3 regions of the Sutcliffiella cohnii genome follow, and region 2 is predicted to be linked to each of the others. Evidence: riboswitches for the same ligand, from Rfam matches in the RefSeq annotation. Region 2 holds a riboswitch; each other region holds the start of a gene.
What was found. Region 2 has a riboswitch for S-adenosylmethionine ahead of BC6307_RS09745 (O-acetylhomoserine aminocarboxypropyltransferase/cysteine synthase family protein). Riboswitches for the same ligand answer to the same signal wherever they lie in the genome.

Region 1 (3,283 bases), 1.1 Mb from region 2:
ATCGCCTGTATAGTGGGTGTAACTCCCGGAAAGCACTTTCATTAACGTTGATTTCCCAGCACCATTTGCACCAATTAACGCATGAACTTTACCTGTTTCTGCGATAAAATGAACCTGTTGTAATGCTTTCACTCCAGGGAATTCAATAGAAATATTCTCCATGTTTAGTGTCATTTTCTTCATACTGTTCCCCCATTTGTAAAAGAAAAGGGAACACCCTCAAAAATCGAGAGTGTTTCCATTACTTATTTTGTATAGTGGGCTTTTAATACTTTCATCCATTCCTCTTCGAAGGCAGTTGAAACTCCCCAACCATCAACAATATCCGCTAAGTTAACCATATTAACTGGTTCAGTCGCCGTTTGTAATGCTTCTTGAGAAATTAATGATGCTTCTAAATCGTAAGTATCCGGAGTCTCTTCCCCAGCAAGCTTTTTCGCTAAAATTCTCATATTCACTGCACCAATTAACTTCGGATCAACTGCCGCTGTATATTCCCACGAACTTCCTTCTGATTGAATTTCTTGTAAATCTGCGTTCGAAACGTCGATACCGTAAATTTTTATTTCATCACGGCCAGCTTCTTTTATAGCACGAGCCGCCCCAATAGCGAATGCGTCCCACGTTGCAAAAATAGCATCAATTTCTCCTTTTCCATGCTTGTTTAACATTGCTGCAACAGCGTTTTGCGTTTGTACAGACGTATCTGAAGACGCTACACCAAACCGTTCTAATTCATTTATACCACTGTTTTCGTTTAACACTTGCTGGTATACCGCGTTTCTACGTACCATCGGCGGAAATCCATCTACCCATAAATAAACGATATTTGCTTCGCCATTGTAATCTGCTACTAACTGATCAAGAGCTAATTGAGCTAATGCTTCATCATCCTGCGACGTTAGTGTAACTCCTGAAACAGTAGCAATGTCCGGATTAGAATCAAATGTCACAACACTTTTTCCGTTTTCCGTTAGCTTTTTTACAGCATCTACTGTAGCAGCATCATCACCGTGTGAAATAATAAAACCATCAAAATCTTGATTTAACGCTTGTTCAATAGCATCATGAAATTTAGCAGTATCACCGTTTGCTGTAAAAACGTCAACTTCAAAGCCTAACGCTTCCCCTTCTTCCTTCGCTCCTGCTAAAAACTGAGTCGTATGGTCATCACCACCAATTTTTCGAATGACTTTAATTTTCGCACCTTCCCCGTTAGAAAAACGTTCTGGAACATTGTCAAATGAAACTGGCTCATTACTTCCTTGGTTTGTAGGCTGGTTATTGCTACACCCCGTTAGTATTAATGAAAATGCAAGTGCAGCTACAAAGAATCCTTTTATCCAATTTTTCATTGTTATTTCTCTCCTTTTTCAAGTCTCTTAATACCGACCTATTTCTCTTGATTTACAATCCACTGAGAGGGCTAAAGATATGTAAGTAAAATAAAAAACCTCTCTGATAAAAGAGAGGTTTTAAACGGCATAATCCGGTTTATCCTCTCTTATCTGTCAAAACAATTGCTTGTTTTGCAGGATTTAGCACCAATTCCATTATGGAACGGTTGCTGGGCATCATAGGGCCAGTCCCTCCGCCTCTCTTGATAAGAGATCAAGTATTAAGATTTATAATTTTTATATAACAATACTTTAAACTGTTAAAGTGTAGCTGTCAATGTTTTTTTAATTTTAATTATTTTCAATACAATCCGTTTACACTAAGAGCATCTATTAGTTAATCACAACAACAATTTAATTCTAATCCTTCAAAAACTAGCGCTTCGCCGTAAGGTCCTTCCTCAACTTTAAGAGTAACCCCTTTTAATAGTGACTCTACCTCTGGCTCCATCGCTATATTAATTTCATTAATCGTTACCACAATATCATCTTTTTTCGGATTATCTAATGAAATGCCTACTGGCGTATCTCCACATGTTGAATTATGAAATAATCGAACATTGTTTGCTTCATGTTCTTCTAATATATTTTCTAAAGCGATTTTTGCTTCATTTGAAATGTTCATATTTCATCCCACCTACATTTGTTAATGTCACTTTTACTATTTTCGGCTTTTAACAAATAAATGTAAAGAAATATGCTTTTCCTTAAAAATATCCAGACAAAAAAACAGCAACCCCTCATTTGGAGTTACTGTCTTTTAATTACTTACCTGTATCAGCAAATTGCTTTATGCGATCTCCAATTTCGTCACGAACTCGTTGGAAAAATGCCCATTTTTCTTCATCAGAACCTTCTGCCTTCGCCGGGTCATCAAATCCCCAATGAACTCTTTCCTTATTTGGAGGAGTTGCTGGACAAATATCATTAGCATGACCACATAAAGTAACAACTAAATCTGCTTTCTTTAAAATATCAGGGTCAATTGTATCCGAAGTTTGATTAGAAATATCAACACCAGCTTCATTCATCGCCTTTACTGCGTTAGGGTTCACACCATGTGCTTCAATCCCCGCACTGTAAACTTCCCACTCATCGCTTAAATATTTCTTTCCCCAACCTTCTGCCATTTGGCTTCTGCAAGAATTTCCTGTACATAAAAAGTAAATTGTTTTTTTGCTCATTTGTTTTATCTCCTTTTATTGTAATTAGCCAATAATTAATAGCCAAATATATAAACCAATTAAGGTTATGAATAAAGTTGGGACTGTTAAAATAATTCCTACTTTGAAATAATAGCCCCAAGTAATTTTTACACCTTTTAAGTTAAGTACATGTAACCAAAGTAGTGTAGCAAGCGACCCAATCGGTGTAATTTTTGGTCCTAAGTCAGAACCGATAATATTGGCATAAATGAGAGCTTCTCGTATTACACCCGAAGTATTTGTATCTTGAATTGCAATTGCATCTATCATAACAGTCGGCATATTATTCATAACAGATGATAGAATAGCAGCAATGAATCCCATCGAAATTGTTGCGACGAATAATCCTTGATCTGCAGCTTTTTGAATTACATCTGTTAACACCGAAGTTAAACCTACATTCCTTAAACCATACACAACGACATACATTCCTATAGAGAAAAACACAATTGCCCATGGAGCACCTTTTAATATCTTCGTCGTTTCAATTGCATCACTTGTTCTACTAATAAATAAGAAAATAATAGCTACTGTTGCTGCGACGAACGAAACAGGAATTCCACTGAACTCACTTACGAAATATCCAATTAATAAAAATGCTAATGCATACCATGAAAGCTTAAATAACTTTTTATCTTTAATTGCTTCAACCGGTTCCTTCAAATGAGTGGCATCATATGT
Region 2 (3,283 bases):
AAGATTACTTAATATACGGTATATTAGGTAAAAAAGTTTCAACTATTATTAGTTTGCTTTTTATATTAAAAAAAATGAAACCTTTTCCACCCTAAAACGTTTGAATATTATGACATAAGGAAAGGGGGAAACACAATGTTAAAAAGGATATTGATTGTTTTCCTATTTACGATTATTTGTTTTACTATTTCAATCGTTTGGTGGAGTACTCAATCAAATGTTTCAAGTGGAATATATCCTTTAAATAGTGGTGGCTCTATCGTGTTAACAGTGGAAGAGAACATACCAATTGCGTCATTTTCACTACCTGTTGTGTGGGTAAAAGCTCATCCATGGCAAAAAACGCCTACTATTGATAAATTAATTTTTAGAGATGACAAAGGTAATGTTTTCTCAAAAATGGAAGGGGAATACATTTTACAAGTGGATGAGGATTTACCGTGGTATAAAAGGAACATTCACTCAGAAGTAGAAATGATGATAAACGGTGAATCTAAAGTTACAATTGGGGAAAGGACAATGACCTCGATAAAGGATAGTTTTGATGAAAACTACATGCTGAATTCATTACAATTACAGGTTAACGGGATGGAAGAAACTTTCTCAATGGATAAAACGTACCAATTTACGTTAATAGGTAATGAAGATCAAGTTAGTCATAATAGATGGGTTATGAATGGCCTACTAGGTTTTAATGGAACAGGTTATATATTTAGATTAGATGGCCCAAAGGGAGACGTATTAGAACGCATACTGTTTTGGCTACCAGGTATGACAGAAAATGATATAAATAATATGATGTACACATTTGATGATGATTTTGAATTATACTCGAATGAACTTGATGAATTTAATGGTGAACCTCTTAATTTACCATTAACATTGACGGAAAGAGAAATGCTCCTATATATTCCATTATCCTCCAAAAATATTGATGAGCTAAAAGGGAAAATAGTATATATACAACCATTCTTCCAGTTTAGTAATCAAGATGGAGATCAATATTACTCTGGAGGTATGGGTTCTATAGGTGAATTCTACCCTAAAATCGGCGGAATAAACTTAATATTACCAGAAGAATGAACATACTAATCATAGATTAAAAGTATGTTTTTAAAAAAGATTACAAAAACTATTGACAGAAAATATTTAAAATTGTTATTATTTTATTTAACAACATAATAATAAATGAAACTTCTTATTAAGAGTGGTGGAGGGAACAGACCCGAAGAAGCCCGGCAACCTTCAAACGATTTGAAAGGTGCTAAATTCTGCAAACATTATTGTTTGAAAGATAAGGAGAGGACTGCATATTAATCCTTTCTAATCTTTTAGAAAGGATTTTTAATTTTTGGAGGTGGCGACAACTAGGAATATATTATTGTACGACATCATAACGTAAAATATTTACAACTTTATAAACTCTTATCAAGAGTGACCGAGGGGTCAGGCCCGATGACGTCCAGCAACCTTCAAAAACTTGAAAGGTGCTAAATCCTGCAGACACTTTTTGTCTGGAAGATAAGAGGAGGGAAAATGAACCTCTTCTTATGAAGAGGTTTTTATTTTTGTAGATATTGTAGGCTAGTCAATAGATATTCAAGAAAAAAAGTAAACTTAAAAAATATTAATTTTGGAGGAATGTAACATGTCAAATAATCAAGAGTATAAGTTAGAAACAGTTTTATTACACGGTGGTCAACAAGTAGATCCTACAACAGGTTCACGAGCAGTTCCGATTTATCAAACAACTTCATATGTATTTGAGAGTACAGAACAAGCACAAAACTTATTCGGACTTAAAGAGTTCGGAAACATTTATAGTAGAATTACGAATCCAACAGTTGATGTTTTTGAACAAAGAATAGCGCTATTAGAAGGTGGGGTTGCGGCAGTTGCGTTAAGCTCTGGGATGGCTGCTATTACCTTTTCCATATTAAACATAGCTCAAGCTGGTGATGAAATAATTGCTGCTGAAAACCTGTACGGTGGAACATATAATTTATTCGCAAACACACTACCGAAATATGGAATCAAGGTACATTTTGTAGATACAACAAACCCAGAAAAAGTTAGAGAAGCAATTACCCCTAACACAAAAGCTGTTTTTGCAGAAACAATCGGCAATCCAAGTTTAAACGTGTTGAAAATTGAAGAGATTGCAAACGTTGCGCATGAAAACAATGTTCCATTAATTGTTGATAATACGTTTGCACCGTATGTATGTCAACCGCTTAAATGGGGAGCTGATATCGTTGTACATTCTGCAACAAAATGGATAGGAGGTCATGGTACAACAATCGGTGGGGTCGTTGTAGATGGTGGAACTTTTAATTGGGATCAACCGAAATACCCTGGTTTTATAGAAAAAGATGAAAGTTATCACGGTCTTCGATTTGCCGAGACGTTCGGTCCATTAGCTTATGCTGTAAAGCTACGTGTTCAACTATTAAGGGATATCGGTGCATGTTTAAGCCCACAAAGTGCTTTCCTTCTATTACAAGGGTTAGAAACATTACATTTACGTATGGAAAGGCATAATGAAAATGCGAAAGAAATAGTTGCATTTTTACAACAACATCCTGCTGTTGATTGGGTCACTTTCCCAGGTTTAGAAAACCATTCATCAAACCATTTAGCAAAGAAATATTTAAACAATACGTACGGATCAATTATTGTATTTGGAATTAAGGGTGGAAGAGAAGCAGGTAGAAAAGTCATTGATAGTGTAAAATTATGGTCTCACCTAGCGAATGTCGGGGATGCTAAATCGCTCATTATACATCCAGCTTCAACTACACATCAGCAAGTATCTTCTGAAGATTTACAGAAAACAGGAGTTACAGAAGATTTAATACGTTTATCGGTTGGCATAGAATCCGTTGAAGATTTAAAAAATGATTTAGATCAAGCCTTTTATTCAGCTACTGGATTTACTGTGAAAGGGGCAATTGCTGGAGATGCTTCAAACAAATAATTTATACGAAGTCGGAAAGGTTTGTATTGGTGACTTTGAATTGGAGAGTGGTGTCCATTTAAAAGATGTGGAAGTCGCTTATGAAAGAGTAGGGAACCTTTATGGCGATAGTATAATAGTTTGTCATGCTTTAACAGGAAACCACTTAACAGTCGGGACATCGGTGTCCCCTGGCTGGTGGAGAGATCTTATCGGACCTTCACGTTATATCGATACGAACAAATATAATGTTATTACGATGAATGTGCTCGGAGGCTGCTCGGGCTCAACTGGTCCTACTTCTATAAATCCTGAAACAGGAAAAAA
Region 3 (3,283 bases), 1.8 Mb from region 2:
TACCACAAGCTGCTAATACGAAAAGAAATAATGATGCTAGTGTGATTGCTAATACTTTTTTCATTTTTGCCTCTCTCCTATCTTTTGTCTAATTTATTTGTTAATAAATCCCCAATAAATTGGATGATAAATACGATAATTAAAATAACGACAGTACTAATAAATGTAACTTGCCAGTTATTACGTTGGAAGCCATCTAAGAAAGCTAGATTTCCAAGTCCACCAGCTCCTACAAAGCCCGCCATCGCTGTATAACTAACAATCGCTATAGCTGTAACTGTAATACCAGATACGATTGCCGGCATAGATTCTGGAATAAGCACTTTCCAAATAATTGTTGTCGTTCTTGCACCCATTGATTTGGCAGCCTCAATAACACCTTTATCAATTTCACGCAAACCAATTTCAACCATTCTGGCATAAAAAGGTGCTGCACCTACTACTAATGCGGGTAGGGCTGCGTTTGCGCCGATAATAGAACCTAACATAGCTCTTGTTACCGGTATTAATAGAACAATTAATATAATAAACGGAATAGACCTGAAAATATTTACAATGGCTGCAATAATGCTATTAAAAAATTTATTTTGCAGTAAGTTTCCTTTAGAGGTGAGAAAGAGTAATAACCCTAAAATAATACCTAAGACGAATGTAATCGCAACAGAAATGGTTGTCATATACACCGTTTCTTGCGTTGCTTCCCAAACTCTATCCCAATTCACACGATCAAACATTCGTCATCACCTCCAGTTCCACTTGTTGCTCTCGGATGTATTGAAGTGCTGAATCTATTTGTGCTTCCGCTCCATCGACGTGAATGAACAATGTACCATACGGACCGTCCTGCGTATAAGATACCTTCCCCTGCAGAATATTGACGTCAACATCGAACCTTTTAATTAAGTGAGTAATAATCGGTTGTTCTGCTGAATCTCCTACGAATGTTAGTTGTACTATTTTTCCACTCTCGTACGTTTCTAGCAAATGTTCAATCGAGTCTTTCGCTTCTTCTGGCTCTGAAACTTGCTTAACAAATTTTTGCGTAATGAGCTGCTTCGGCTTACGGAAGACATCTAATACGTTACCTTCCTCTACAACAGATCCATTTTCCATCACAGATACACGATGACAAATTTTACGGATAACGTGCATTTCATGCGTAATTAATACAATGGTTAAGCCAAGTCTTTTATTTATATCAACGAGTAGCTCTAATATAGAATCTGTCGTTTGTGGATCTAACGCGGAAGTTGCTTCATCACATAACAACACTTTTGGGTTGTTCGCTAACGCTCTCGCTATACCGACACGTTGTTTCTGCCCACCACTTAATTGGGATGGATAAGCATTTTCTCTACCTGTTAATCCGACAAGCTCGATTAGTTCATCCACACGTTTCATACGCTCTTTTTTATTTACTCCAGCAATCTCTAATGGGAAAGCAATATTTTCACGAACCGTTCGTGACCATAGCAGATTAAAGTGCTGAAAAATCATACTAATTTCTTGGCGGGCTTTACGTAGTTCACGACCTTTAATTTTAGAAATATTACGACCAGCAACTGAAACCTCACCAGAAGAAGGCTTTTCCAATCCGTTCAACATACGAATTAATGTACTTTTCCCGGCTCCGCTGTAACCAATAATTCCATAAATTTCTCCTTTGTGAATCGTTAAATTCACATCGTCCACAGCCGTTACTACCCCGCTTTTAGCTTGAAAGATTTTCTTTACATTTTGCAAACTTATCATGATGTCCACCTTCTTTCGCTTCACCTATTTTATTTATTCTTAAACAAACGTTTATTTGCTATTCTAGTAAAGATTAGTGTCAACCTTTTTAAAAAATAAAAGAGCCTTTCTGCGACATGACAGAAAGGCTCATTAAAAAATCCTTTCTCTCATCTCTCAAAGCAACTACGCTTTGTGTGAATTGGCACCATTTCAACTAAGTTGACGGTTGCCGGGCTTCAACGGGCACATTCCCTCCACCACTCTTGATAAGAGTTTTAGACATATTTATTTTTACGTTAAGTAGCTAACACTTTAAAACGTTTAAGTATCGGAATTACGAATGTAATCGTATCACGGTACAAAATAGCTGTCAATATATTTTTTACAAAGAATTATGAAACGATGTTTATATTTGTAGATTTATGTTTTGCCATTACAAAAATAGATTCCAGTAATAAAAAGTGCCGATATGTTCCTTTAAATTTGATGTTAGGATCACTCAAAGGTATTACACCCTTCAACAAATCTGTTATATTTTCTTCTTCTCCTGCTATCAGTACATCTCCATTGACATTTGCTTCCACGATAGAAATACCTTCTTTTGCAAACTGCAATTTCACGTCCACTTGATTAAAGGTTTTTATCGTACATATAATTGGATAGGTAGGCAGAATTGGTGTAATAAATGATTTCTCATTAACTCGTTCAACAAAATCTTGTATCATTTCGTCCATTTGCATTGACATTATCCTCCGTGATTTCCGTATTGTTATACAATTACGATAAAAATGGAGAATATCCTTTCCTTTTTTCAAAACAAATATCGTCAATTTCCGAAAGTGATGTTCTATTTCCCAAGAAATATGTCTTATTTACGAAATATTTGCTACCTGTTGATGTACCACTTTTTTGCTATTTCGAGTAAATACGATATAAAAGAAGATAGAGCTACATATATAAAGGCAAGCTGTAATACAAAATACAACTGCATATCCCCAATAACTACCTAAATAAAAGACAATCCCCATCGAAACAGGTCCCATACTCGCCCAACCTATGTTAAACACCATTTGGTTAATGGAATTTGCCAATCCTTTCATCGAGTCGGCAACCTTTTCCATCATTAATGATGTTATGATCGGATTTGCTGCATTCATTAGAGCTTGGCGAAATAAAAATCCTAACGCCGCGAACCAAAAACTATACGTAAAAGCAGTAAGAAGCATAAAAGGAATCGACAATAATTGTAATAAAACAATTGCTTTAACTTCCCCAACTCTTTTTACGAGGGCTGGTCCAATAATCATGGCAACAGCTGTAACCGCTTGACCTAATGAGAGAATAAATCCAATAGAAGTGTTACTTGTTTCAAATCTGTCGGCAAAATAAAGGTTTAAATACGGGATTACTAATCCAGATCCAAAGCCGATTAGCAGTTGTGCAAATGCAAAAAAGCCAATTAATTTTAACTGAGTTTTATTTAAACGAAAACTTTGTAATAAAGATGTTTTTTCTTTTTTTATTTCTCGCTTCTTTTCCATCATTTTTA

Region 1: linked by a shared signal. The riboswitch ahead of BC6307_RS15325 (sugar ABC transporter substrate-binding protein) and the one ahead of BC6307_RS09745 (O-acetylhomoserine aminocarboxypropyltransferase/cysteine synthase family protein) in region 2 are both predicted to bind S-adenosylmethionine.
Region 3: linked by a shared signal. The riboswitch ahead of BC6307_RS18830 (methionine ABC transporter ATP-binding protein) and the one ahead of BC6307_RS09745 (O-acetylhomoserine aminocarboxypropyltransferase/cysteine synthase family protein) in region 2 are both predicted to bind S-adenosylmethionine.

Annotation. Positions count from the first base shown of each region.
Region 1 covers NZ_CP018866.1:3,049,772-3,053,054, forward strand. The annotation lists gene BC6307_RS15320 (sugar ABC transporter ATP-binding protein) at 1-183, opposite strand, end outside; gene BC6307_RS15325 (sugar ABC transporter substrate-binding protein) at 246-1,355, opposite strand; SAM riboswitch class I at 1,502-1,610, opposite strand; gene BC6307_RS15330 (hypothetical protein) at 1,735-2,022, opposite strand; gene arsC (arsenate reductase (thioredoxin)) at 2,162-2,581, opposite strand; gene BC6307_RS15340 (arsenic transporter) at 2,606-3,283, opposite strand, start outside.
Region 2 covers NZ_CP018866.1:1,973,941-1,977,223, forward strand. The annotation lists gene BC6307_RS09740 (hypothetical protein) at 136-1,083, shown strand; SAM riboswitch class I at 1,196-1,301, shown strand; SAM riboswitch class I at 1,423-1,528, shown strand; gene BC6307_RS09745 (O-acetylhomoserine aminocarboxypropyltransferase/cysteine synthase family protein) at 1,649-2,977, shown strand; gene metX (homoserine O-acetyltransferase MetX) at 2,961-3,283, shown strand, end outside.
Region 3 covers NZ_CP018866.1:3,725,512-3,728,794, forward strand. The annotation lists gene BC6307_RS18820 (MetQ/NlpA family ABC transporter substrate-binding protein) at 1-64, opposite strand, end outside; gene BC6307_RS18825 (methionine ABC transporter permease) at 78-734, opposite strand; gene BC6307_RS18830 (methionine ABC transporter ATP-binding protein) at 727-1,752, opposite strand; SAM riboswitch class I at 1,899-2,007, opposite strand; gene BC6307_RS18835 (hypothetical protein) at 2,127-2,474, opposite strand; gene BC6307_RS18840 (MFS transporter) at 2,607-3,283, opposite strand, start outside.